DNA from 3 places in the Acidovorax sp. 69 genome. Region 2 is predicted to be linked to each of the others. Evidence: predicted binding sites of a transcription regulator. Region 2 holds the regulator's gene; each other region holds the start of a gene.

Region 1 (7,939 bases), 1.4 Mb from region 2:
CAGTCGGAGCACCACGGTGTACTCGACCATGCAAGACAGTGACGAGCTAATTGCCATCGACATTGCCACCCAGACCATCAAGTGGCGGATCAAGACCGGTGCCATGCCCGCTGATGTCTATGGCAGCCCTGATGACAAGCGTATTTTTGTGGGCCTGACGGGCAGCGACAGTGTCGAAGTATTCGATGTCTCGGGGCGTGAGCCTGCCAGCATCAAGAAGATCAAGACGGGCAATGGAGCGCATGCCTTCCGTGCTGCGGGGGATGGTCGTCACCTTTATGTGAGCAACCGAGTAGCCAATTCCATCAGCAAGATCGACATGGTGACGCAACAGGTTGTGGAGTCGTATCCCGTGCCGGGCGGACCCGACTGTATGGATGTGTCAGCAGATGGCCGCTTCATCTACGTGAGCTCACGGTGGGCCCGCAAGCTTTCTGTGGTCGACACGGAAACCAAGAAGGTTGTCAGGCAAGTCGCGGTGGGCAAGTCACCCCACGGTGTCTGGACGCTTCATCACGCTCCGCGGTAACGGGTCGTGGCGGGTTTGGATCAGCAGAGGGGCGAGCGGCAGCTTATTGCAAAAAGCCGGCTGCGTTGGTTTGCTATATTATTTATAGCGTTGAATGCTTATGTTGCTTGCGCTATCGCCCAAAAAGACTGTAATAAGCCGCTGTATCTGACCTTTGACACTGGGCACATGGAGATCGCGCCTTTGGTTGCCGATGTGCTGAATCGGCAACAAGTCCGGGTGACGTTCTTTGCCGCGAACGAACGGACTAAGCAAGGGGACGGTAGCCTGGGTGAGCACTGGGCGCCTTGGTGGCACGCCCGTGCTGCGGAGGGGCATGAGTTTGCCTCGCACACCTGGAACCACACTTACTGGCGTGCCGATATGGGCAGTACCGAGAGCCCTTCATTTCGGGTGCGTCCTTCGGCTGGAATGCGCGAGGGGCAGGACTCTGTGATGTCGGCCGCCGACTATTGCGCAGAGATCAGTTTGGCATCAGATCGGCTCAAGATGGTGACAGGTAAATCCCCGTTGCCCTTGTTCCGTGCGCCAGGAGGCAAAACGTCCCCCCAGTTGATTGCCAGCGCCCGAGCGTGCGGGTACACCCACGTCGGATGGTCTCCCGCCGGTTTTTTGGGGGATGAGCTTCCTAGCGAGACGACCAGCAATGCCGCGTTGTTGCGCAAGGCACTGCGGGACGTGCGCAGTGGCGATATTCTCCTGGCGCACCTGGGGATCTGGTCGCGCAAAGATCCCTGGGCCCCTGCTGTGCTGGAGCCGCTGATTGTGGGGCTCAAGCAGCAAGGTTTTTGTTTCCGTACCTTGCGAGAGCATCCTCAATACGGCGCAGGCCGGTAGTACAGGTGTCACAGTGATGATCAGTCGCAAGGCAAGCGCATGGGGCGGCCCGGTTTTGTGCGTGTGTTGCAACCAAGGGAGCGCAATGTGATGGGATGGCTTGGCGGCTTGTTTGATGGTGTTCAGCAATGGCTTTTCGAGAGCGTGTTACAGCCGATGATGTTTTCGATGGGCCTGGCAAGTTTGCTGGAGAACGGCTACGAGGCCTCGGGCTGGCTGCTGGTGGGCTTGCTGCAACTGGCGGTGATCGTGGCTGTGATTGGGCCCCTGCAGCGCCTGTGGCCTGTGGAGCCGCTGACCCAGCGGGCAACCGTTCGCACGGACATTCTCTACACCCTGATTCACCGCTTGGGCGTGTTCCGGCTGGCTTTGTTTTTCACTGTCGATCCGCTGGCCGACTCCCTGTTTGGCGCTCTGCGTGTGGCGGGCGTCAGTACTTTTCAGTTGGATGGACTCTGGCCTGGCCTGACTGACCTCCCCTGGGTCAGCTTGTTGCTGTATCTGGTGGTGTTTGATTTTGTAGATTACTGGATTCACCGGGGGCAGCACCATTTTGAATGGTGGTGGCGGCTGCATTCTCTGCACCACGCGCAGCAGCAGATGACCATGTGGAGTGACAACCGCAACCACCTGCTCGACGACCTGCTCAGGGACGCGATTTTGGTGATCGTCGCGCAACTCATCGGTGTGGCGCCGGGCCAGTTCATCGCCATCTTGGCCATTACGCAGTTGAGCGAGAGCTTTCAGCACGCCAATGTTCGTTTGTGGTTTGGTCGCTGGGGTGAGCGCTTGTGGGTCAGTCCGCGTTTTCATCGCCTCCACCACAGCATCGGCATCGGCCACGAGACGATCAAGCCCTCTACAGGTGCGCCCTCTTCAGCCAAGGCAGGGGAACCCCACGTGGTGCTGGGTGGACACAACTTCGGCGTCTTGTTGCCCTGGTGGGACATGCTGATGCGGACGGCCAATTTCGAATTGCGCTTTGACCCTACCGGCGTGCGCGATCAGGTCGAGCCCGGTCCTGATGGCCAATTGCGTGACTACGGCACGGGCTTCTGGTCTCAGCAGTGGCGTGGCGTATTGCGGCTGTTTGGGAAGGCTTGACCCCTTGGGCGGGTGCTCGGGGTATGCTTGCTTCCATGGGATTACTGCTCGATTCTTTCTGGCGTGCAGCGGCGTATTGCCTGCGGCCTCGTGTCATTGTCCTGTCGCTGTTGCCGCTGTTGTTGATGGCGGCTTTGGCCCTGGGGCTGGGACATTTCTATTGGGATGCAGCAGTCCTGGGCATGCGCGCGCTACTGGATGCTTCTACGTTATTGGCCAGCATCTGGAGTTGGCTGCAGGGCTGGGGGATGGGGGATGTGACGGCCGTGATGGCTCCGTTGATGGTGGTTCTGGCAGTGGCTCCGGTGCTGGTGGTTGTCTCGCTGCTGATGGTGGCGGTGCTCATGACTCCGGCTTTGGTCGCCCTGGTGGCTGACCGGCGTTTCCCGAGCCTGGAGCGCAAGAAGGGGGGATCCTTCATTGCCAGTGTCGCTTGGTCGGTGGGTTCCACGGTTCTGGCGCTCATCGCCTTGGTGGTGTCGATTCCTTTGTGGCTCGTGCCGCCGCTCGTGCTTGTCCTCCCGCCTTTGATCTGGGGTTGGCTCACGTACCGTGTGATGGTGTTCGATGCTTTGGCAGACCATGCCAGCAAAGCAGAGCGCCAGGAGATATTCCGCCGCCACCGCAGTAGTCTGCTGAGCATTGGCATAGTCACGGGCTATCTGGGCGCTGCGCCCAGCATCGTGTGGGCCTCCGGGGTGGTCTTTGCGGCTGCGTTCTTTGTTCTCGTGCCGTTGGCCATCTGGATCTACACCCTGGTGTTTGCGTTCTCATCGTTGTGGTTTACCCACTATGGCCTGGCTGCGCTGCAACGATTGCGTGCCGAGTCTGTAGAGCCCGCTGGGCCTGGGGCCACACCCGCTGCCGTTGTGACGGGAGCTGCGCCCCCTGTAGCGTCTTTGCCCGTTTCTGAATCCCTTGCTAACGGAACCCCCACACCATGACCCCTTCTTTTGGCCTCATCATCGTGGGCGACGAAATCCTGTCGGGCAAGCGCGCTGACAAGCACATGCCCAAGGTGATTGAACTTCTCGCGGCACGTGGCCTTTCTCTCGCTTACGCTGACTATGTCGGGGACAACCCAGATCGGATCACTGCCACCTTGCAGCGAGCCTTCGCATCGGGCGATGTGGTGTTTTCATGCGGCGGCATAGGCGCCACCCCCGACGACCATACGCGCCAATGTGCAGCCCGGGCCCTTCAGCGCGAGCTTGCTCTGCACCCAGAGGCTGAAGCCTTGATCCGCGAGCGCATGCAGGATGTTGCCCAGGAGCAGGGCGTGCCGTACGAGGCCGATCGGCCCGACAACATTCACCGGCTCAACATGGGCATGTTTCCGGCCGGCGCCAGCATCATTTCGAACCCGTACAACAAGATACCCGGCTTCAGTTGCATAGGCGCAGGCGGCGGTGCGGTGCACTTTGTTCCGGGCTTTCCCGTCATGGCCTGGCCCATGATCGAAGGGGTGCTGGACCAGCGCTACACGGAGTTCTTCAATCGCACGCCTCAGACCGAACAGTCTGTGGTGGTCTATGGCGCGATGGAGGCTGCTTTGACGCCCCTCATGGAGCGCATCGAAAAAATGCATCCGCAAGTGCGGGTGTTCAGTCTGCCCAGCGTGGATCATCCACAATACGGGCGGCACATCGAATTGGGTGTCAAAGGGCCTGCTCCCTCGGTTCCTGCTGCTTGGCAGGAGCTGAAAAAGGGGTTGCACGATTTTGGTGCAAATTGTGGCCCTGAATTGGTGCGAAACCTGTGATGCCCTGTGTCGATTCATGAATTGCACTGTTTTGGTGCTTTTGAGCGGATGCCGTGCCAACCCATAGTCTGCGGCGCTCCTTCATAGTGCGGTAGTGCACTTGGCTGGCACGCAAACTGCTTTTATTTCGGCAAAATCTTTTTTCAACAAGCGCTTTACCCAGGAGAACCTGATGGCCAAGACCGTTGCAGACGTGATGAAGATGGTGAAGGAAAACGAAGTCAAATTCATTGACTTCCGTTTTACTGACACCCGTGGCAAACAACAGCACACCACGGTGCCCGTCTCTCACTTCGACGAAGACAAGTTCATTTCGGGCCATGCCTTTGATGGTTCGTCGATTGCCGGTTGGAAGGGCATCGAAGCCTCCGACATGCAGTTGATCCCCGATCCCAGCACGGCCAACATCGATCCTTTCTTTGAAGAAACGACGCTGATCCTGACCTGCGACGTGATTGAGCCCACCGACGGCAAGGCCTACGACCGCGACCCCCGCTCCATTGCCAAGCGCGCGGAAGCCTACCTGAAGGCGTCCGGCCTGGGTGATACCGCTTTCTTTGGTCCCGAGCCAGAATTCTTCATCTTCGACGGCGTTCGCTGGAGCACCGAGCCCAACAACACCTTCTACGAAATCGACGAGTACGAAGCGCCCTGGAACACCGGCGCCAAGCTTGAAGGCGGCAACCGTGGCCACCGTCCTACCGTCAAGGGCGGCTACTTCCCGGTGCCTCCGGTGGACAGCACACAAGACATGCGTGCTGAAATGTCCCTGATCCTCGAGTCGCTGGGTATTCCCGTCGAAGTGTTCCACCACGAAGTGGCGGGCGCTGGCCAGAACGAAATCGGTACCCGTTTCAGCACGCTGGTCGAACGCGCTGACTGGACGATTCTGCAAAAGTACGTGATCCACAACGTGGCCAATGCCTACGGCAAGACCGCGACATTCATGCCCAAGCCCTACCATGGTGACAACGGCTCCGGCATGCACGTGCACCAGTCGGTCTGGAAGGATGGCAAGAACCTGTTTGCAGGCGACGGCTACGCCGGTCTGAGCGACTTCGCGCTGTACTACATCGGAGGCATCATCAAGCACGCCCGTGCACTGAATGCCATCACCAACCCAGGCACCAACAGCTACAAGCGCCTGGTGCCTCACTTCGAAGCCCCGGTGAAGCTGGCCTACTCGGCCAAGAACCGCTCGGCCTCCATCCGTATCCCTTACGTGGCCAACCCCAAGGGTCGTCGCGTGGAAGCGCGCTTCCCCGATCCACTGATGAACCCCTACCTGGGTTTCGCAGCCCTGCTGATGGCGGGTCTGGACGGCGTGGAAAACAAGATCCATCCCGGCGAAGCCGCTACGAAGGATCTGTACCACCTGCCTCCAGAAGAAGACAAGCTGGTTCCTACCGTGTGCCACAGCCTGGACCAGGCCCTGGAACACCTGGACAAGGACCGCGCGTTCCTGACCAAGGGTGGTGTGTTCACCGACAGCATGATCGATGCCTACATTGATCTGAAGATGAATGAAGTGACCCGCTTCCGCATGGCTGTGCACCCTGTCGAGTACGACATGTACTACTCGCTGTAATCGTCTGCCTGCAGACTGTTACTCCAAAAAGGCGGCGCAAGCCGCCTTTTTTCATTGGGGCCCTGTGCGGCTTGTTGTCTGCGCGGAACCAAGGCCGCAGGTGTTGCATCCTTATATAAAGCCCCGCCAAGGTCAGCTATTGTCGGATTGGAGATGTGTAGTGATTGGGGGATACTCCTTGCTCCCCTGCATGTCAGTGCGAGGAAACCGAATGAAAAAAACGCTCATCACTCTGCTACTTATCGCTTCCACGGTTCCGGCCACCTGGGCGCAAGACCGTATTTACCGCTGCGGCAATGAATACACCAACAACGCCAGCCAAGCCAAGGAGCGTGGCTGCAAGCTGGTTGAAGGGGGTAACGTCACTGTCGTCCAAGGTAGCAGGCCCGCTTCGGGTGCTGCGCCTTCTGGTGCATCTGCTGCTACATCACCCGCCACGGCACCCAAGGTCAGCAACAATGACCAAAAAGCCCGCGACTCAGATGCCCGGGCCATCCTGGAGTCCGAGTTGCGCAAGGCAGAAGGGCGCCATGCCGACTTGGTGAAGGAATACAACGGCGGAGCCCCCGAGCGCAATGCGCTCGATCTGCGCAATCCCCAGCGCTACCTGGAGCGCACGGCCGAACTCAAGGCCAGTGTGGCCCGCAGTGAAAGCGACATCGCCGGGATCAAGCGCGAAATCGCCCGCCTGCCGGCGCCTGCCAACTAAATGTGGCCACTGCGTGTGAGTCTCCCGCATTCCCCCGATCTGCCTGGTACTGACACCGGGCGTTTTCATTCCCTGGACCTGATGTCCACCCTCGTGGCGGTGCTGCGTGCGGACGATGGTGCGGTGCAGTTTGCCAACGCAGCCCTGGAAAACACCCTGGGCCTGTCGCGGCGCACGCTCGAAGGTGCCGACTTCTCCACCTTTTTTACCGACCCGGCTCTGTTACAGACGGCCTTGGCGGGTGCGCGTGGCAAGGACTTTGCCGCGCTGCGCTACGAAGCCAGCTTGAAGCGCCTGCACCAGGACCCGGTGCCTGTGCATGTCAATGTGGCTGATGCCGAACAAGTGGGAGAAATCCTGGTGGAACTCTGGCCCCTGGAGCAGCAGGCACGCCAGGACCGCGAAGAGCGGCTGCGTGAACAGGCCCAGGCCAACAAGGAGCTGATCCGTAACCTGGCGCATGAAATCAAGAACCCGCTGGGTGGCATCCGGGGCGCGGCGCAGTTGCTGGAGATGGAGCTGGAAAGCCGCGAGCTGACCGAATACACGCAGGTCATCATCCATGAGGCCGACCGTCTGCAAAGTCTGGTCGATCGCCTGCTGGCGCCGCACCGTCACCCCCATCTGGTGGGCGACGTGAACATCCACGAGGTGTGTGAGCGCGTGAGATCACTCGTGCTGGTCGAGTATCCGCAGGGCCTCAAGGTCCAGCGCGACTACGACACCTCGATTCCGGAGTTCCGTGGCGACCGCGCACAGCTCATTCAGGCCTTGCTGAACATCGTGCAAAACGCTGCCCAGGCACTGACAGACCGCATTGCCGCAGGGGACGCCGTGATCACGTTGCGCACCCGCGTGGCCCGTCAGGTCACGTTTGGTCGCCAGCGTTATCGGCTGGCACTGGAATTGCATGTCATCGACAACGGACCGGGCGTACCCGATGCCATCAAAGAGCGGATTTTTTACCCGCTGGTGTCGGGACGGGACGGCGGATCAGGGCTGGGGCTGACGTTGGCACAAACCTTCGTACAGCGCCACCATGGGTTGATCGAATGCGACAGCGTACCGGGTCGCACCGACTTCCGAATCCTGATCCCCTTGCCTTAAAAGCGCACGATGGTCCCTGACACGCAACCACAGGGAAGGTAAGAAAAAGATATGAAGCCGATCTGGATAGTAGATGACGACCCCTCGATCCGCTTCGTCCTGGAGAAGGCGTTGGCCCGCGAGAACCTGCCCACGCGCAGTTTCACGCACCCCCGCGAAGTGCTCGACGCGCTCGCGGATGTCACCGCAGGTGACCCTGCCCGGCAGGGACCCCAGATTCTGGTAAGCGACATCCGCATGCCGGGTGGCTCCGGCTTGCAGTTGCTGGAAAAAGTCCGCGAGCTGCAACCGGGCCTGCCAGTC
Region 2 (7,939 bases):
TCACGCGGATGGCGTTTTCGTAGCCATCGAACTGTACGCGCTCCATGGCCTCCCACGGCACGGTGGCCGAATCATCGTCGCGCAGGTCGGTGATGCCGGATTCGTCGATCACCACCGCAGGCTCCCGTACGCTGTAGGCCTCCCAAGCCGACCGGCCCAGGGTCCCTGCGATGCAAAACGAGCTGAACGCCCCGACCGAAGCGATGAGCGTAATCAACCTGTTGTCGGCCGCATAGATCAGAAGCACCGAGTAGGCCAGGCACGCGACCATGAGCAGTGTGAAGGGCACCTGAAACAGCAGGGTCCACCGGCGTCGGTACAGAAAAATGGGTTGAGGCTGCATGCGTAAATCTCCTGAGCCAGGGCGTGGCAGCACCTTCTGCCGACGGGCCATTGTCGCTGTGCCAGCGCGATCCCGGCGGGTCGTCCGGCGCCTTCGTTAAACGGCCCCGTAAAATCCGCCGATGCTCACAGCCAAAAATGAATTGCTCGCTGCGCTTGCCGCCGAGCTGGAAGTCCTGTCCGAGGGCGCCGGCGCCAAGGCAGCGTTTGAATCCCCCAAGGTGGCCGCGCATGGCGATTTCGCCTGCACCGCCGCCATGCAGCTGGCCAAGCCGCTCAAGCTCAACCCCCGCGCGCTCGGCGAGCAGCTCAAGGCTGCCTTGGAGGCCACACCGGCCTTCCGGCGCTGGGTCGATGCGATCGAGATCGCTGGCCCCGGTTTTCTCAACATCCGCCTCAAGCCCGCCGCCAAGCAGGAAATTGTGCGCGAGGTGCTCGCCGCTGGCGAGCGTTTTGGCTACCAGACGGATCGGGGCGCCAAGGTGCTGGTCGAGTTCGTCTCGGCCAACCCCACGGGCCCGCTGCATGTGGGCCATGGCCGCCAGGCCGCGCTGGGTGATGCCATCTGCAACATCTTTGCCACCCAGGGCTGGGACGTGCACCGCGAGTTCTATTACAACGACGCCGGTGTGCAGATACAGACACTCACAAACAGCACCCAGTTGCGCGCCAAGGGTTTCAAGCCCGGTGACGACTGCTGGCCTATCGACCCTGAGAATCCGGCCAGCAAGGCCTTCTATAACGGCGACTACATCCAGGACATCGCCAACGACTTCCTGGCCAAGAAGACCGTCAAGGCGGACGACCGTGAGTACACCGCCACCGGCGATGTGGATGATGGGGAGTCCATCCGCCAGTTCGCCGTGGCCTACCTGCGCAACGAGCAGGACAAGGACCTGCAGGCCTTCAACCTGAAGTTCGACGAGTACTACCTGGAATCGAGCCTGTACACCAGCGGCCGCGTGGACGCCACGGTAGGCAAGCTCGTCGCCAACGGTAAGACCTACGAGCAGGACGGCGCCCTGTGGCTCAAGAGCACCGACTACGGCGACGACAAGGACCGTGTCATGCGCAAGCAAGATGGCACCTACACCTACTTCGTGCCCGACGTGGCCTATCACATCGCCAAATGGGAGCGTGGCTTCACCAAGGTCGTCAATATCCAGGGCACAGACCATCACGGCACCATCGCCCGGGTGCGCGCCGGGCTGCAAGCGGCCGATGTCGGCATTCCCCAGGGCTACCCGGACTACGTGCTGCACACCATGGTGCGTGTAGTCAAGGGCGGCGAAGAGGTCAAGATCAGCAAGCGCGCCGGCAGCTATGTGACGCTGCGCGACCTGATCGAGTGGACCAGCAAGGATGCCGTGCGCTTCTTCCTGCTCAGCCGCAAGCCTGACACCGAGTACACCTTCGACGTGGACCTGGCGGTGGCTCAGAACAACGACAACCCGGTGTACTACGTTCAGTACGCACATGCGCGGATTTGTTCGGTGCTGCGCGCCTGGCAAGAGTCCGTGGTCGGGCAGGGCGGTGGCGACGTGGCCTCGCTGCAGGGCGTGGACCTGTCGGCCCTGGAAGGCCCACAGGCCCAGGCGCTGATGCTGCAACTGGCCAAATACCCCGAGATGCTCACTGCCGCTGCTGACGGGGAGGCTCCGCACGACGTGACCTTCTACCTGCGCGACCTGGCCGCCAGTTACCACAGTTACTACGACGCCGAGCGCATTCTGGTGGACGATGAAACAGTCAAGCGGGCTCGCCTGGCTCTCGTCGCCGCCACTGCGCAGGTATTGCACAATGGCCTCGCCGTGCTGGGCGTGTCGGCCCCAGCCAGAATGTAAGCAGTGACGTTGAATATGAAGAAACAACAGACGGGCGGGACCATCATCGGCTTCATCGTCGGGGTCATTGTGGGCCTCGGCGCTGCACTGGCTGTTGCCGTGTACGTGACCAAGGTGCCGGTACCCTTCCTGAACAAGGGCAACGGCCGGGGCGCCGACCTGGATGCAGCCGAATCGCAGAAGAACAAGAATTGGGACCCGAACTCGCCGCTGTATGGCAAGAACCCCGCGCGCCCTCCCGCACCGGCCGTGGCGGCGGCTGCGTCGGCCCCGACCTCCACGCCAGCGCCCGAGGTGCGTGCTGCAGCTTCTGCTCCCAAGCCTGCCGCCAGCAAGCCCGAGGCCGCCAAGGCCGAAAGCAAGCCCGGTGCCGACCCGTTGGGGGATCTGGCCGTGGCCAAAGCGGCTGCCAAGGGCAATGTGGACCCGTTCGACTATTTTGTGCAGGCAGGTGCGTTTCGCACCCAGGCCGATGCCGACGCCCAGCGCGCCAAGCTGGCCATGTTGGGTTGGGAGGCCCGCGTGAGCGAGCGTGAGCAAAACGGCCGTGCGGTTTTCCGCGTGCGGGTGGGCCCGTTCACCAAGCGCGACGACGCAGAGCAACTCAAGGAAAAGCTTGATGCAGCTGGGGTGGAGTCTGCCCTGGTGCGCGTGCAGCGCTGAACTTTTTACTGAGCCTTGGCTCACACCCCCATACCCGAACCAGGAGAGTCTTTGTCATGAAACGCCGTGAGTTTTCTTTGTCCGCCGCCTCCGCAGTTGCTGCTACCACCCTGACGCTGCCAGTGGCCAACACCGCGCTGGCCCAGGCCCGCCAGTTCAAGGAGGGCAAGGACTTCAAGCGGCTGGACAAGCCCGTGGCGCCCGACGCGCCCGCTGGCAAGACCGATGTGATCGAGTTTTTCTGGTACAGCTGCCCCCATTGCAATGCGTTCGAGCCCACGCTGGACGCCTGGGTCAAAGCGGCGCCCAAGGATCTGAGCATCCGCCGTGTCCCCGTGGCGTTCAACGCCAGCTTTGTGCCACAGCAAAAGCTTTACTACGCGCTCGAAGGCATGGGCAAGCTCGAAGCGTTGCATGCCAAGGTGTTCCGTGCGATCCATGTGGAGAAGGCGAAGCTGGCCAAGGACGATGAAATCCTGGCCTGGGTGACCCAGCAAGGCGTGGATGTCGCCAAGTTCAAGGAGGTCTACGGCTCCTTCGGCGTGTCCAATCAGGTCCGTCGCGCTTCGCAGCTGCAGGACGCTTACGGGGTGGAGGGCGTGCCTTCGATGGGTGTTGCTGGCAAGTTCTACACAGACGGCACCATGGCTGGCAGCATGCAAACCGTGTTGCAAGTGGTGGAATACCTGGCCACCACGGCCCGCAAAGGCTGACGTTAAGCTGCCGCCTACCGTCTGGCACCCCCTCAAAAGCCCGCACAAGCGGGCTTTTTTCGTGGTGAAGGCCAACGGGTGGATACAATGATTGCAAGATTCGTGCCCTATGAACCATCGCCTCATCCCCCTTCTCTTGCTCGCAGCCCTGCTTGGCCCCTTGGGCGTGGCGCACGCCGAAAAGGCAGACCGCGCCAAACCGATGAACATCGAGGCCGATGCCCTGCGCCACGATGAACTCAAGCAGACCAGCGTGTTTTCGGGCCGCGTGGTCATGACCAAGGGCACCATCGTGCTGCGCGGTGCGCGGCTGGATGTGCGCCAGGATGCTGATGGCTATCAATATGGCGTAGTCACGGCGGAGGCCGGTAAACGGGCCTTTTTCCGCCAAAAACGCGACACGCTGGCCGGGGTGCCTGATGAGTTCATCGAAGGCGAGAGCGAAGTCATCGAGTACGACGGCAAGGCCGACAACGTGCGCTTCATTACCCGTGCCGAGCTGCGCCGCTACCGTGGGGCGATGCTCAGCGACGAAATCACGGGCGCCGTGATCGTCTACAACAACCTCACCGATGTGTTCACTGTGGATGGCCAGCGGACCCCTGCAGCCAATGCAGCGGGCGACGCCCCAGCCTCCGGCAGCCGCGTGCGCGCGGTGCTCGCGCCCAAGGACCCCAAGCCCGGCGCGACAGCACCGGTGCCGGCACTGCCTTCGTCAGCCCCTGTGCTGCGGCCCAGCAACAGCCTTGGCGGCGACGCGAAGTGAGCGCGCCGCCTGACCGTTCCGGCCCTGACTCCCAGGCCGGCAGCCGACTGGAAGTTCAGCACCTGGCCAAGTCCTATGGCAGCCGCAAGGTCGTCAAGGACGTGTCACTCACGGTTCAAAAGGGCGAGGTCGTGGGGCTGCTCGGCCCCAACGGCGCGGGCAAGACCACCTCGTTCTACATGATCGTGGGTCTGGTGCGCAGTGATGAGGGCGACATCCGCATCGACGGCCAATCGGTGGCCCATATGCCCATCCACCGCCGCTCGCGGCTCGGGCTGTCTTACCTGCCTCAGGAAGCCTCCATCTTTCGCAAGCTCTCGGTCGAAGAGAATGTGCGCGCCGTGCTGGAGTTGCAGCGTGGCGATGACGGCCAGCCGCTCTCACGTGACGCCGTTGAAGAGCGCCTGACGGCCCTGCTGCAAGAGTTGCGCGTGGACCACCTGCGTGCCTCGCCCGCCATGGCTTTGTCGGGCGGTGAGCGCCGCCGCGTTGAAATCGCTCGCGCCCTGGCCACCCAGCCGCGTTTCATTCTTCTGGACGAGCCCTTTGCGGGCATCGACCCCATCGCCGTGATCGAGATCCAGCGCATCATCGGCTTCCTGAAAGCGCGGGGCATCGGTGTACTGATCACGGACCACAACGTGCGTGAGACCCTGGGCATCTGCGATCACGCCTTCATCATCAGCGACGGCCGCGTGCTGGCGCAGGGCACGCCGTCCGAGATCGTGGACAACGCCGAAGTGCGCCGGGTGTACCTGGGCGAACATTTCCGCATGTGATGAAGCCAGGTCTCTCGCTGCGCGTCTCGCAGCATCTTGCACTGACCCCCCAGCTTCAGCAGTCGATCCGGCTGCTGCAGTTGTCCACGCTCGAACTCTCGCAGGAAGTCGAGCAGATGCTCGACGAAAACCCGTTCCTCGAACGCAATGCCGACGAAGCTCCGCGCGAAGAGTTTGGCCTGGAAGCGGCCGACACGCCCGCACAGGCCGATGACTACAGCGCGGACGATGCTATTTTTTCAGGAGCTACTAGCGCAAGCAGCACAAGCACTGAAAGCCAAAATGATGCTGAAGTCTCCAGCGCTGGCTCCGACGAGCCCGACTGGAGCGGCGACGGTACCGTGGAGATGGCGCCCAACGACGCCGAGTGGGGCGGAGATGCCCCTGCCCGCACGCGCAACGACTCCGAAGGCGATGAGGCCGACGCCACCGAGCTGGCCCGCTCCCATGAATCGCTGACCGCTTTTTTGCACCGCCAGGCGTTGGCGCTGCGCCTGTCCGAGATCGACCGCGCTGCGCTGCGCTTTCTCATCGAGTCGCTCAACGACGACGGCTATCTGGAAGACCCCCTGGAAGAGCTGGCCGTCAGCCTGGCGGGCCCCGAGGATCTGGAACAGATCGAAGAGCTGGTGCACCGCTTTACTGTGGCGCAGCGTTTGCTGCAAAGCCTGGAGCCTGTGGGTGTGGGCGCACGCGGCCTGGCGGAGTGCCTCACGCTACAGCTCAACGCCTTGGCGCAGGATGAAGACAGCGATGCCGACCCTGACACGGTGCAAACGGCACTGCGCATCTGCCAGCAGCCGCTGGAGATGCTGGCCCGGCGCGACGTGCGCCGCCTGACCCAGGCCTGCAGCGAAGGCGGCAGCAGTGGCGAAGAACGCACGCGCGCAGCCATGGCCCTGATTGCCCGGCTGGAACCGCGCCCAGGCCGCAGGTTTGTCGATGTGGAGCGCAACATCATCGTGCCCGACGTCATCGTGCGCAAAGCGGGGCGCGCCAATGGGCGTGATGGCCAGCACAACTTCATCGTCGCACTCAACCCCGACGTCATGCCGCGCCTGCGCGTGCATGACATCTACGCCGGCGCCCTGCGCGGCCACAAAGGCGGCGAGGGCCACCAGGGCATGCAGCAGCGCCTGCAGGAAGCGCGCTGGTTCATCAAGAACATCCAGCAGCGCTTCGACACGATCCTGCGGGTGTCGCGCGCCATCGTCGAGCGGCAAAAGAACTTCTTTACCCATGGCGAACTGGCCATGCGCCCGCTGGTGCTGCGCGACATTGCCGACGAGCTGGGCCTGCACGAGTCCACCATCAGCCGCGTGACCACCGCCAAGTACATGGCCACGCCGATTGGCACCTACGAGCTGAAATACTTCTTTGGTTCGGGCCTGGGCACCGAGACGGGTGGCAATGCATCCAGCACCGCCGTGCGCGCCCTCATCAAACAGTTCGTCGCGGCAGAAAGCCCCGCCAAGCCGCTGTCCGACAGCCAGATCGCTGAAATGCTCAAGGAGCAGGGCATTGAATGCGCGCGCCGTACGGTGGCCAAGTACCGCGAGGCGCTCAAAATTGCGCCAGCCAATCTGCGCAAGGCGCTGTAGATGTGCTGGCAGGTGGGTGCGCCCACCTGGTTTTTCCGTTCTGCTATTTCTCCTTCTACCCGCCGCTCCACCATGGCCCGCATCGTTTTCGACCTTCCTGCGCACTTCGGTTTTTCCACCGAAATGCAGATCTACATCAGCCACGTCAACCAGGGCGGCCACCTGGACAACGCGCAACTGCTCAGCCTGGTGTCCGAGGCGCGCGTGCGTTTCTTCCAGTCGCTGGGTTACCCCGAGGCCGATGTGGGTGGGTTGTCCATCGTGGTGGGCGACATCGTGGCGCAGTACAAGTCGGAAGGTTTCCACGGCGAGACCATGCGGGTGGAGATGGCGCCTGCGGACTTCAATCGCTACGGTTTTGACCTCGTTTTTCGCATGACCGAGAAGGCCGAGGGCCGCGAGGTGGCGCGCGGCAAGATCGGCATCGTTTTCATTGGCAAGGCCGACCGCAAGGTGGCGCCCATCCCCGAGTCCATCCGCCAATTGCTGCTTTTGCGCGCCTGAGAGGCTGAGCGCGTATCCTTTCGGCCAGTCTTATGAACCAACTCCAACTTTTCCTCCCCTGCGCCGCCGGCGTCGAGGGCTTTCTGGCCGACGAGGTGCACGCCATCACCGGCCTCACGGGGCAAGACCTGCTCATGGGCCGTGGCGGCGTGCTGCTGCGTGCCTCGTGGCGCGATGCGCTGCTGCTCAACCTGCACAGCCGCCTGGCCCAGCGCGTGCTGGTGCAATTGGCCCACCGCCCTTACCGTTCTGAAAACGACCTGTACGCCGCCGCCAGTGACGTGGCCTGGGAGATCTGGTTCACCACGCGCCAGACCTTCAAGGTCGAGGTGACCGCCCAGCACAGCCCGCTGCAGAGCCTGAACTTCGCGGGCCTCAAGGTCAAGGACGCGGTGGCCGACCGCTTCCGCGCCAAGAGCGGTGTGCGGCCCGATGTGAACACCCAGTGGCCCGACGTGCGCATCCACCTGCACCTGACCACCGACGAAGCCACGATTTACATCGACACCTCGGGCGAGCCGCTGTTCAAGCGCGGCTGGCGCGAGGACAAGGGCGACGCGCCGCTGAAAGAAACCCTGGCCGCTGCCATGATCGCCGCCAGCGGCTGGGACCCGCACGGTGACAACCCCCAGCCGTTGTACGACCCCTGCTGCGGCAGCGGCACCATCGCCATCGAGGCCGCCCAGATCGCCTGCCGCATTCCGGCCGGCATGCTGCGCCGCTTTGC
Region 3 (7,939 bases), 720 kb from region 2:
CAGGCGCGAGATGAGCAGCCGGTTCTCCAGCAGGTAGCCCAGGCCTGACGGCGCCTGGGTGCGCTGGGTGACCACCCACCAGTCCCCCTGTGCGTCGCGCGCCATGTCAAATGCCGCAATGTGCAAGTGGGTGCCACCGACGGGTTGGACCCCGTGCATGGCGCGCAGATAGCCGGGGTGACCCTGCACCAGCGCGCTGGGCAGCAGCCCACGCCGCAGCAGCTCTTGCGGGCCATATACGTCGGCCATCACACGGTCGAGCAGGCGCGCGCGCTGCTGCACTCCCCGTTCGATGTGGGCCCAGTCGCCCTGCGAGAGGATGAGCGGGAACAGATCGACCGACCAGGGCCGCTGCGGGCCGTCGGCATCGGCATACACGTTGTAGGTGACACCGTTGTCGCGCACCTGCCGTTGCAGGCTTTGCATGCGCCGGTCCAGGTCCTGAAAGCCCTCGGGCCCCATTTGATCGAAAAAATCGGCCCAAGCGCTTGTTAGATCTGCGCTATCAGCTATCGAAATAGGAGTTTTTTCGTTGTGCGCAAGGCCGTCGGAAGGGGCGCAGCGTGTGGCCGCACTGGCGCCACGCAGCTCGTCAAAGTGCCCGGACGCAGCGGCGGGTGCCAGCGCGGCCGCCAGCTGGGCCGCGCTTTCGGAGAGATCTGTGGGCAAAAGGCTGTCTTTGGGGTTGGTCACTGGGCTGGATTTTCGGGCATTTGGTCTGCGGGCCTCTGCGGGTTACCCACACCCTTCCAAACCGGCACGGCCCAGGCCACTGTCGCGGTCCCCCACAGAGGGAAGGCGCGCAGCGACTCGGGGGCATCTCTAGCGCCGCATCTTGCGCCGCAAATCCAGCGTGAACGGAAACTCGCGGCTGCCCGGCAGCTCGATGGTGGCCGGGGGCACCGCCAGCCTGCCCGGCGTGTGCCCCATGCGGGAAAAGCGCGTCAAGCGGCGGCTTTCAGCCTCATAGGCATTGACCGGGAAGGTGTCGTAGCTGAGCCCGCCCGGGTGCGCCACGTGGTACTGGCACCCACCTACGGAGCGGTTCATCCAGGTGTCGACAATGTCGAACGTGAGTGGCGCATGGGCGCCAATGGTTGGGTGCAGGGCCGAGGGCGGGTTCCAGGCCTTGTAGCGCACACCGGCCACAAACTCGCCGGTGGTGCCGGTGGTCTGCAGTGGCAGCGGCTGGCCGTTGACGGTGACCACATGGCGGCTCTCGTTGAGGCCAGTCACGCGCACCTCGATGCGTTCAAGCGACGAATCCACATAGCGCACAGTGCCGCCCGCAGAGCCCTCTTCGCCCATCACATGCCAGGGCTCCAGCGCGGTGCGCAGTGTCAGCTCCACCCCCATCGATTGCACCGTGCCGACCATGGGAAAGCGGAACTCGAACTGCGGTGCAAACCATGCGGGGTCGAAGGCATAGCCCGCTTCGACCATGTCCTCCACCACGTCGTGCATATCCTGCTGGATGAAGGTGGGCAACATCCAGCGGTCGTGCAGCTCCGTGCCCCAGCGGGCGGCGGGGGCTCGGTAGGGCGTCTTCCAGAAGCGCGCAATGAGGGCGCGCAGCAGCAGCTGCTGCACCACGCTCATGTGGGCGTGGGGCGGCATCTCGAACGCACGCAGCTCCAGCAGGCCCAGGCGGCCAGTGCTGCTGTCGGGCGAATACATCTTGTCGATGGAAAACTCGCTGCGGTGCGTGTTGCCCGTCACGTCCACCAGGATGTTGCGCAGCGTGCGGTCTACCACCCAGGGTGGCATGTCCTGGCCGTAGGTGGCACGGTTGGTTTCGATCTCGCGCAGCGCGATTTCCAACTCATACAACTGGTCATTGCGTGCCTCGTCCACGCGGGGGGACTGGCTCGTGGGGCCGATGAACAGGCCGCTGAACAAATAGCTCAGGCTCGGGTGGTTATGCCAGTACAGCAGCAGGCTGGCCAGCAGTTCGGGGCGGCGCAGGAACGGCGAGTCGGCGGGCGTGGCACCACCCATCACAAAGTGGTTGCCGCCCCCGGTGCCGGTGTGGCGGCCATCGGTCATGAACTTTTCGGCCGACAGGCGCGTCTCCCACGCGGCCTGGTACAGGAACTCGGTGTGCTGCACCAGCTCCTTCCAGTGGCTGGCGGGGTGGATGTTCACCTCGATCACGCCGGGGTCGGGCGTGACCGCCAGAACCTTCAGGCGCGCGTCGCGTGGCGGCGGGTAGCCTTCCAGCACGATCTTCAGGCCCAGCTCTTCGGCCGTGTTTTCCACGGCGGCCAGCAGGTCCAGATAGTCGTCCAGGCGCGCCAGGGGCGGCATGAAGACATACAAAACGCCGTACTTTTCGCCCACCTTCTCGGCCTTGGGGCCACTGGCGCGGCGCGGGTCGCGTACCTCCACACACATGGCGGTGCGCGACAGACCCGCGGCCGATTGGAACTTGCCCGGGGGCTCCACTCCGGCGTGGGGGTCAGGCTGGCCGGTCTGGCGTGCGTTGTCGCCGCCTGCGGTGCCCTGCTGCGCCACACGGCGCGCCTCGCCAGGCGAGGTGGCGCCCGCCAGGTAGGGCAGATCGCGGTCACCCACCACGGCACCCGGCGCCGTGGCATACCGTGCGCGCAGTGTGCTGGCTGCGCTCAGCGGGCCTTGGGGGGCTGTCGGGTCGAGTGGTATCAGGTGATCAGTGTCGGCGGCGTTCACCCAGGGCAGGGCGTCGAGCGGCAGGCGGTAGCCCATGGGCGAGTCGCCCGGGATGAGAAACATGCGCTCATCGCGAAAGTACCAGGGGCTGGTGCTCCATGGGCTGCCCTTCAGCGTGCCTGCACCCTCCGGGTCGCCCGCTTGCAGCGGCAGCACATAGCCCACCACGCTGTCGAGCTTTTGCTCGAACACGCGGCGCAGGCGGCTGCGCTCCAGCTCGTCGTCCAGGCGCGCGTCAAACGGGTCCACGTTGACTGGCAGCCGCCGCTCGCGCCACAGGTAGTAGAAAGTGTCCTCATAGCCGGGCAGCACGAAGCGGTCGGTAATGCCCAGTTTGCGGGTGAGGTGGTGCACAAAACGCCGAGCGTCTTCGCTGGTGTAGTGCGAGGGGTTGCGTTCGTCGGCAAACAGGGCAGGGTTGCGCCACGCTGGTTGGCCATCGGCCCGCCAGCAGATCGACAGGGCCCAGCGTGGCAACTGCTCGCCGGGATACCACTTGCCCTGGCCAAAGTGCAGAAAACCGCCCTGGCCATATTCAGCGCGCAGCTTGTGCACCAGCTCGGTGGCAAAGCCGCGTTTGGTGGGGCCCAGGGCATCGGTGTTCCACTCGGCCGCGTCGCGGTCGCCCACGGCCACAAAGGTGGGCTCGCCGCCCATGGTCAGGCGCACATCGCCTGCCACCAGGTCGGCATCGACCTTCTCGCCCAGTGCCAGCACGGCCTGCCATTGGTCGGCGGTGTAGGGCTTGGTCACGCGGGGTGATTCGAAGATGCGCGTGACGCGCATTTCGTGGCTGAACTCCACCTCGGCTTCGTCCACGCCGCCCTCAATGGGCGCGGCACCCGAGGGCTGGGGTGTGCAGGCCAGCGGGATATGCCCCTCGCCCGCCATCAGGCCGCTGGTGGCGTCCAGGCCAATCCAGCCCGCGCCGGGCAAATACACCTCGCACCAGGCGTGCAGATCGGTGAAGTCCACGTCGGTGCCGCTGGGACCGTCGAGCGCCTTCACGTCGGGCGTGAGCTGGATCAGATAGCCCGACACAAACCGTGCGGCCAGACCCAGGTGGCGCAGCAGTTGTACCAGCAGCCAGCCCGAGTCGCGGCACGAGCCGCTGGCCTTTTCCAAGGTTTCTTCGGGCCCTTGCACGCCCGGCTCCATGCGGATGAGGTAGCGGATGTCCTGCGCCACCTGCTGGTTGAGCTTGACGAGAAAATCAATCGTGCGCTGCGGGCTGCGGTCGACCTTGTCGAGGTAGGCCTGGACCAGCGGGGTGACCGGATCGGCGATCAGGTACGGTGCCAACTCTTGCTGGACCTCTGCGCTGTAGTTGAACGGGACCTCTTCAGCGTCCGGTTCCAGAAAAAAGTCGAACGGGTTGTACACCGCCATCTCGACCACCAGGTCCACCGTGATCTTGAAGCTGCGCGTCTTCTCGGGGAACACCAGCCGCGCCTGGTAGTTGGCAAACGGGTCTTGTTGCCAGTTGACGAAGTGCTGCGCAGGCTCGACCTTGAGCGAGTACGAAATGACGTTGCTGCGGCAATGGGGTGCGGGACGCAAGCGAACGGTTTGAGGCCCCAGGCCAACCAGCCGGTCGTATTGATAATGCGTGACGTGGTGGAGGGCGGCGTGGATGGGCATATGCAGGCCATGCTAGCAAGTCCCGAGCCATCGTGGTGAACAATCCCCGTGCCGGTGCCTTGCGTTCACGGCCTGTTCACAATCAGAGGTGTGTGTCTTTCTGGTTCGCTTCGAGTGAGACACCGAAAACACCACCGTCTGCGCCCATTCCTTCATAGCACCAACTTGGTGATTCACCCTGCCGACCTGCCATGTCCCAGCCCCCCAACTTGTGCTTTTGCCCGGCCTGGCGGCCGATGAACGTATGTGGCGCGGTGTTTTGCCCCACATGCCCGAGGCCCTGCGCCCGGTGGTGGCCACGGCCCACCAGGACGTCACGCTGCACACCATCGAGGATTTCGCCGCCCGCTTGCTGGCCCAGCACGCGGGGCCGCTGTTGCTGGCCGGTGCCTCCATGGGCGGGATGATTGCGATGGAGGCGGCACGCCAGGCGCCCGAGCGCGTTGCGGGGTTGGCCTTGCTGGGCACCACGGCCCGGCCTGAAACGCCGGACATGCGCGCGCTGCGCGAGGCTGCCATCGAACTCTTTGAACAAGGTCGCCTGCGCGAAGTGATCGAGCCCAACGTGGCGCTGGCTTTTCACCCGGACAACGCCACGCGGCCTGGGCTGGTACAGGTCTATCTGGACTTTGTACTGGATGCGGGCGCTGCGCACCTGGTGCGCCAGAACCGCGCCGTCATTCATCGCCCCGATGCGCGCCAGCACCTGCCCGGCGTGACCTGTCCGGTGCTGGTGGTGTGCGGCCAGGCCGACCAGCTCACGCCGCCCGAATGTTCAGCCGAGATCGCGGCGCTGGTCCCCCATGCCGACCACACCCTGCTGGCCGGCAGTGGCCACATGCTGACCCTGGAGCAGCCCGAGGCGGTCAACCACCTGCTGGTGCAGTGGCTGGCCCGCGGCGGATGGATTTGAACCGGGTTTTGAGTGTTTTTGGCTGCTAGCGCTTATTCTGTAAGCGCTAGTAGCTATGAAATTGGTAGTGAGTCAGAATTCGAGGTTGTCGATCAACCGCGTGGCCCCCAGCCGCGCGGCGCCCAGAACCACCAGCGTGCCCTCGGCATCCTCGGCGGTGGCCGGGAGCAAGTCCGCGCGGCGGCGCACGGTGAGGTAGTCGGGCAACCAGCCCCGGGCGCGCAGGGCATCGAGGGCCTGCGGCTCCAGGCCAGTGCGGCTGTCGGGCGGGGTCAGCAGCCACTGCTGTGCCAGCTGCTTCAAGGCCTGCGACAGGGCCACGGCCTCTTGCCGTTCTGCGGGGCCCAGATAGCCATTGCGCGAACTCAGTGCCAGGCCATCGGCTGCGCGGCAGGTCTCGCCCGCCACCACCTCAACAGGCAGCGCAAACTGCTGCACCATGTGGCGGATCACCATGAGCTGCTGGTAGTCCTTCTTGCCAAACACGGCGGTGCCGCCTGACTGCCCCAGCACACAGGCAAAGAGCTTCATCACCACGGTGCTCACGCCCACAAAGAAGCCGGGTCTGAAATGGCCTTCGAGCATGTCGGCGAGCTGCGGGTCGGGGTGCACCTTGAAGGTCTGGGGCTGCGGGTACAGATCGGCCTCGCGCGGTGCAAACAACACATCGCAGCCCGCCGCCTTCAGTTGCGCGCAGTCGGCCTCCCAGGTGCGCGGGTAGCTGTCAAAGTCCTCATGGGGCAAAAACTGCAGGCGGTTCACAAAAATGCTGGCCACCGTCACATCGCCCAAAGGCTTGGCCTGGCGCACCAGGGCGATGTGCCCGTCGTGCAGGTTGCCCATGGTGGGCACAAAGGCGGGGCGGCGGTAGGGGGCGAGGGCCTGGCGCAGGTCGGCGATGGAGTGGGCGATCAGCATGGGTGTGGGGAAGGGTCGGAGAGAAATTCTTGGGGGGCTCACCAGGCGTGCTGGGTGTTGTCGGGAAACCGCCCTTGCTTCACGGCCTGTACATAGGCCTCCATGGCGCCGCGCACGTTGCCTGCGTCTGCCATGAAGTTGTGCACGAACTTCGGCATCTTTCCCAGGTTCATGCCCAGCATGTCGTGCAACACCAGCACCTGGCCAGCGGTGCCGTTGCCCGCGCCGATACCGATGGTGTGGCAGTGCAGCAGCTCGGCCGTGAGGTCGGCGGCCAGCGCTGCGGGCACCATCTCCAGCACCAGCATCGCGGCACCGGCGTCCTGCAGCTCGTGCGCTTCCCTGCGCAGCGTGCGGGCGGCGTCGTCAGTCTTGCCCTGTACGCGGTAGCCGCCCAAAGCGTGCACGGTCTGTGGCGTCAGGCCCAGGTGGGCGCACACGGGCACGCCGCGCTGCACCAAAAACTCCACCGTGGGTGCCGTCCAGTCGCCGCCTTCGAGCTTGACCATGTGGGCGCCCGCCTGCATCAGCGTGCAGGCGCTGCGCAGGGCCTGTTCGCGGCTTTCCGCGTAGGTGCCGTAGGGAAGGTCGGCCACCAGCCAGGCCGTGCCCTGCACGCGGTGCAGGCCCCGCGCCACGCTGGCTGTGTGGTAGGCCATGGTGTCCAGCGTCACGCCCACCGTGCTGGGCAGGCCCTGGCACACCATGCCCAGCGAATCGCCCACCAGAATGCATTCCACCCCCGCCGCATCGGCCACGGCGGCAAAGGTGGCGTCGTAGGCGGTGAGCATGGTGATCTTCTCGCCCGCCGTGCGCATCTGCGCCAGGCGCGGCAGGCTCACGGGGCGGCGCTGGGGCAGGGGCGATGCGGGCGGCAGCGTGCCATAGGGCGTGGCGTTGGCTGTGCTGGTGGCGGTCATCGGGCGTCCATGGGCAAAAAATTGCCGCGAGTCTATGCGACCAATACTGGGTGTACTTATTGGTTGCCAGCCCGGTGAAATGTGGCCTGCGCTGGCACAGTGGCCTTTGCGTTCCCGGTATGCTCGCGGCCCATGACAGCAGCGTTACACCCCGCGAACAACACTATGAGCGACAACGATGTGAAGGCCCTGGCCCAGGCCGACGTGGCCCGGGCCCTGGCCGAAGATGTCGGCAGCGGCGACCTCACGGCCGGCCTGATCGACCCCACCCGCCGCGCCCGTGCGCGCATCCTGGCGCGCGAGTCGGCCGTGATCTGTGGCGCCCCCTGGGCCGAAGCCGCGCTGCGCGCACTCGACCCCACGGTGCAGATCACCTGGCAGGTAGCCGAGGGCCAGCGCTGCGCCCCCGACCAGGTGGTGCTGGAGCTGGAGGGCAATGCCCGCGCGCTGCTCAGCGCCGAGCGCACGGCGCTCAACTTCCTGCAACTGCTGTCGGCTGTGGCTACCAAGACCCGCATCTATGTGGATGTGGTGGCGGGCACCCGCGCCCACATCGTGGACACGCGCAAGACCCTCCCGGGCCTGCGCCTGGCGCAAAAGTACGCCGTGCGCGTGGGCGGTGGCACCAACCACCGCATTGGCCTGCACGACGCTGTGCTGATCAAGGAGAACCACATTGCTGCAGCCGGTGGCGTGACAGCGGTGCTGCGCGCTGCCGAGAAGGTGGCTTCGCAGGCAAAGTTCATCGAAATCGAAGTGGAAACGCTGGAGCAACTGGCCGAGGCGCTGGATGCGGGCGCCAAGATGGTGCTGCTGGACAACATGCCCCTGCCCACACTGCGCGAAGCCGTGCGCATCA

What was found. The regulator sigma-54, encoded in region 2, starts transcription at its own class of promoters, with help from an activator protein. The targets are predictions, from matches to a motif close to TGGCANGNAANCTGCTTT.
Region 1: a site for sigma-54 is predicted at 4,338-4,355, ahead of glnA (type I glutamate--ammonia ligase). Genes of this name have one in related genera too.
Region 3: a site for sigma-54 is predicted at 4,342-4,359, ahead of CLU85_RS05580 (DUF2126 domain-containing protein). Genes of this name have one in related genera too.

The regions. Positions count from the first base shown of each region.
Region 1 is NZ_PGEP01000001.1:1,927,147-1,935,085, forward strand. It holds gene CLU85_RS08800 (YncE family protein) at 1-529, shown strand, start outside; gene CLU85_RS08805 (polysaccharide deacetylase family protein) at 605-1,366, shown strand; gene CLU85_RS08810 (sterol desaturase family protein) at 1,457-2,470, shown strand; gene CLU85_RS08815 (EI24 domain-containing protein) at 2,506-3,414, shown strand; gene CLU85_RS08820 (molybdopterin-binding protein) at 3,411-4,232, shown strand; gene glnA (type I glutamate--ammonia ligase) at 4,405-5,820, shown strand; gene CLU85_RS08830 (hypothetical protein) at 6,032-6,529, shown strand; gene glnL (nitrogen regulation protein NR(II)) at 6,611-7,636, shown strand; gene ntrC (nitrogen regulation protein NR(I)) at 7,688-7,939, shown strand, end outside.
Region 2 is NZ_PGEP01000001.1:485,419-493,357, forward strand. It holds gene CLU85_RS02220 (hypothetical protein) at 1-343, opposite strand, end outside; gene argS (arginine--tRNA ligase) at 465-2,186, shown strand; gene CLU85_RS02230 (SPOR domain-containing protein) at 2,202-2,849, shown strand; gene CLU85_RS02235 (thiol:disulfide interchange protein DsbA/DsbL) at 2,906-3,562, shown strand; gene lptA (lipopolysaccharide transport periplasmic protein LptA) at 3,672-4,328, shown strand; gene lptB (LPS export ABC transporter ATP-binding protein) at 4,325-5,107, shown strand; gene CLU85_RS02250 (RNA polymerase factor sigma-54) at 5,107-6,708, shown strand; gene CLU85_RS02255 (thioesterase family protein) at 6,781-7,212, shown strand; gene CLU85_RS02260 (class I SAM-dependent RNA methyltransferase) at 7,245-7,939, shown strand, end outside.
Region 3 is NZ_PGEP01000001.1:1,202,897-1,210,835, forward strand. It holds gene CLU85_RS05575 (circularly permuted type 2 ATP-grasp protein) at 1-693, opposite strand, end outside; gene CLU85_RS05580 (DUF2126 domain-containing protein) at 823-4,329, opposite strand; gene CLU85_RS05585 (alpha/beta fold hydrolase) at 4,541-5,242, shown strand; gene panC (pantoate--beta-alanine ligase) at 5,315-6,160, opposite strand; gene panB (3-methyl-2-oxobutanoate hydroxymethyltransferase) at 6,199-7,080, opposite strand; gene nadC (carboxylating nicotinate-nucleotide diphosphorylase) at 7,246-7,939, shown strand, end outside.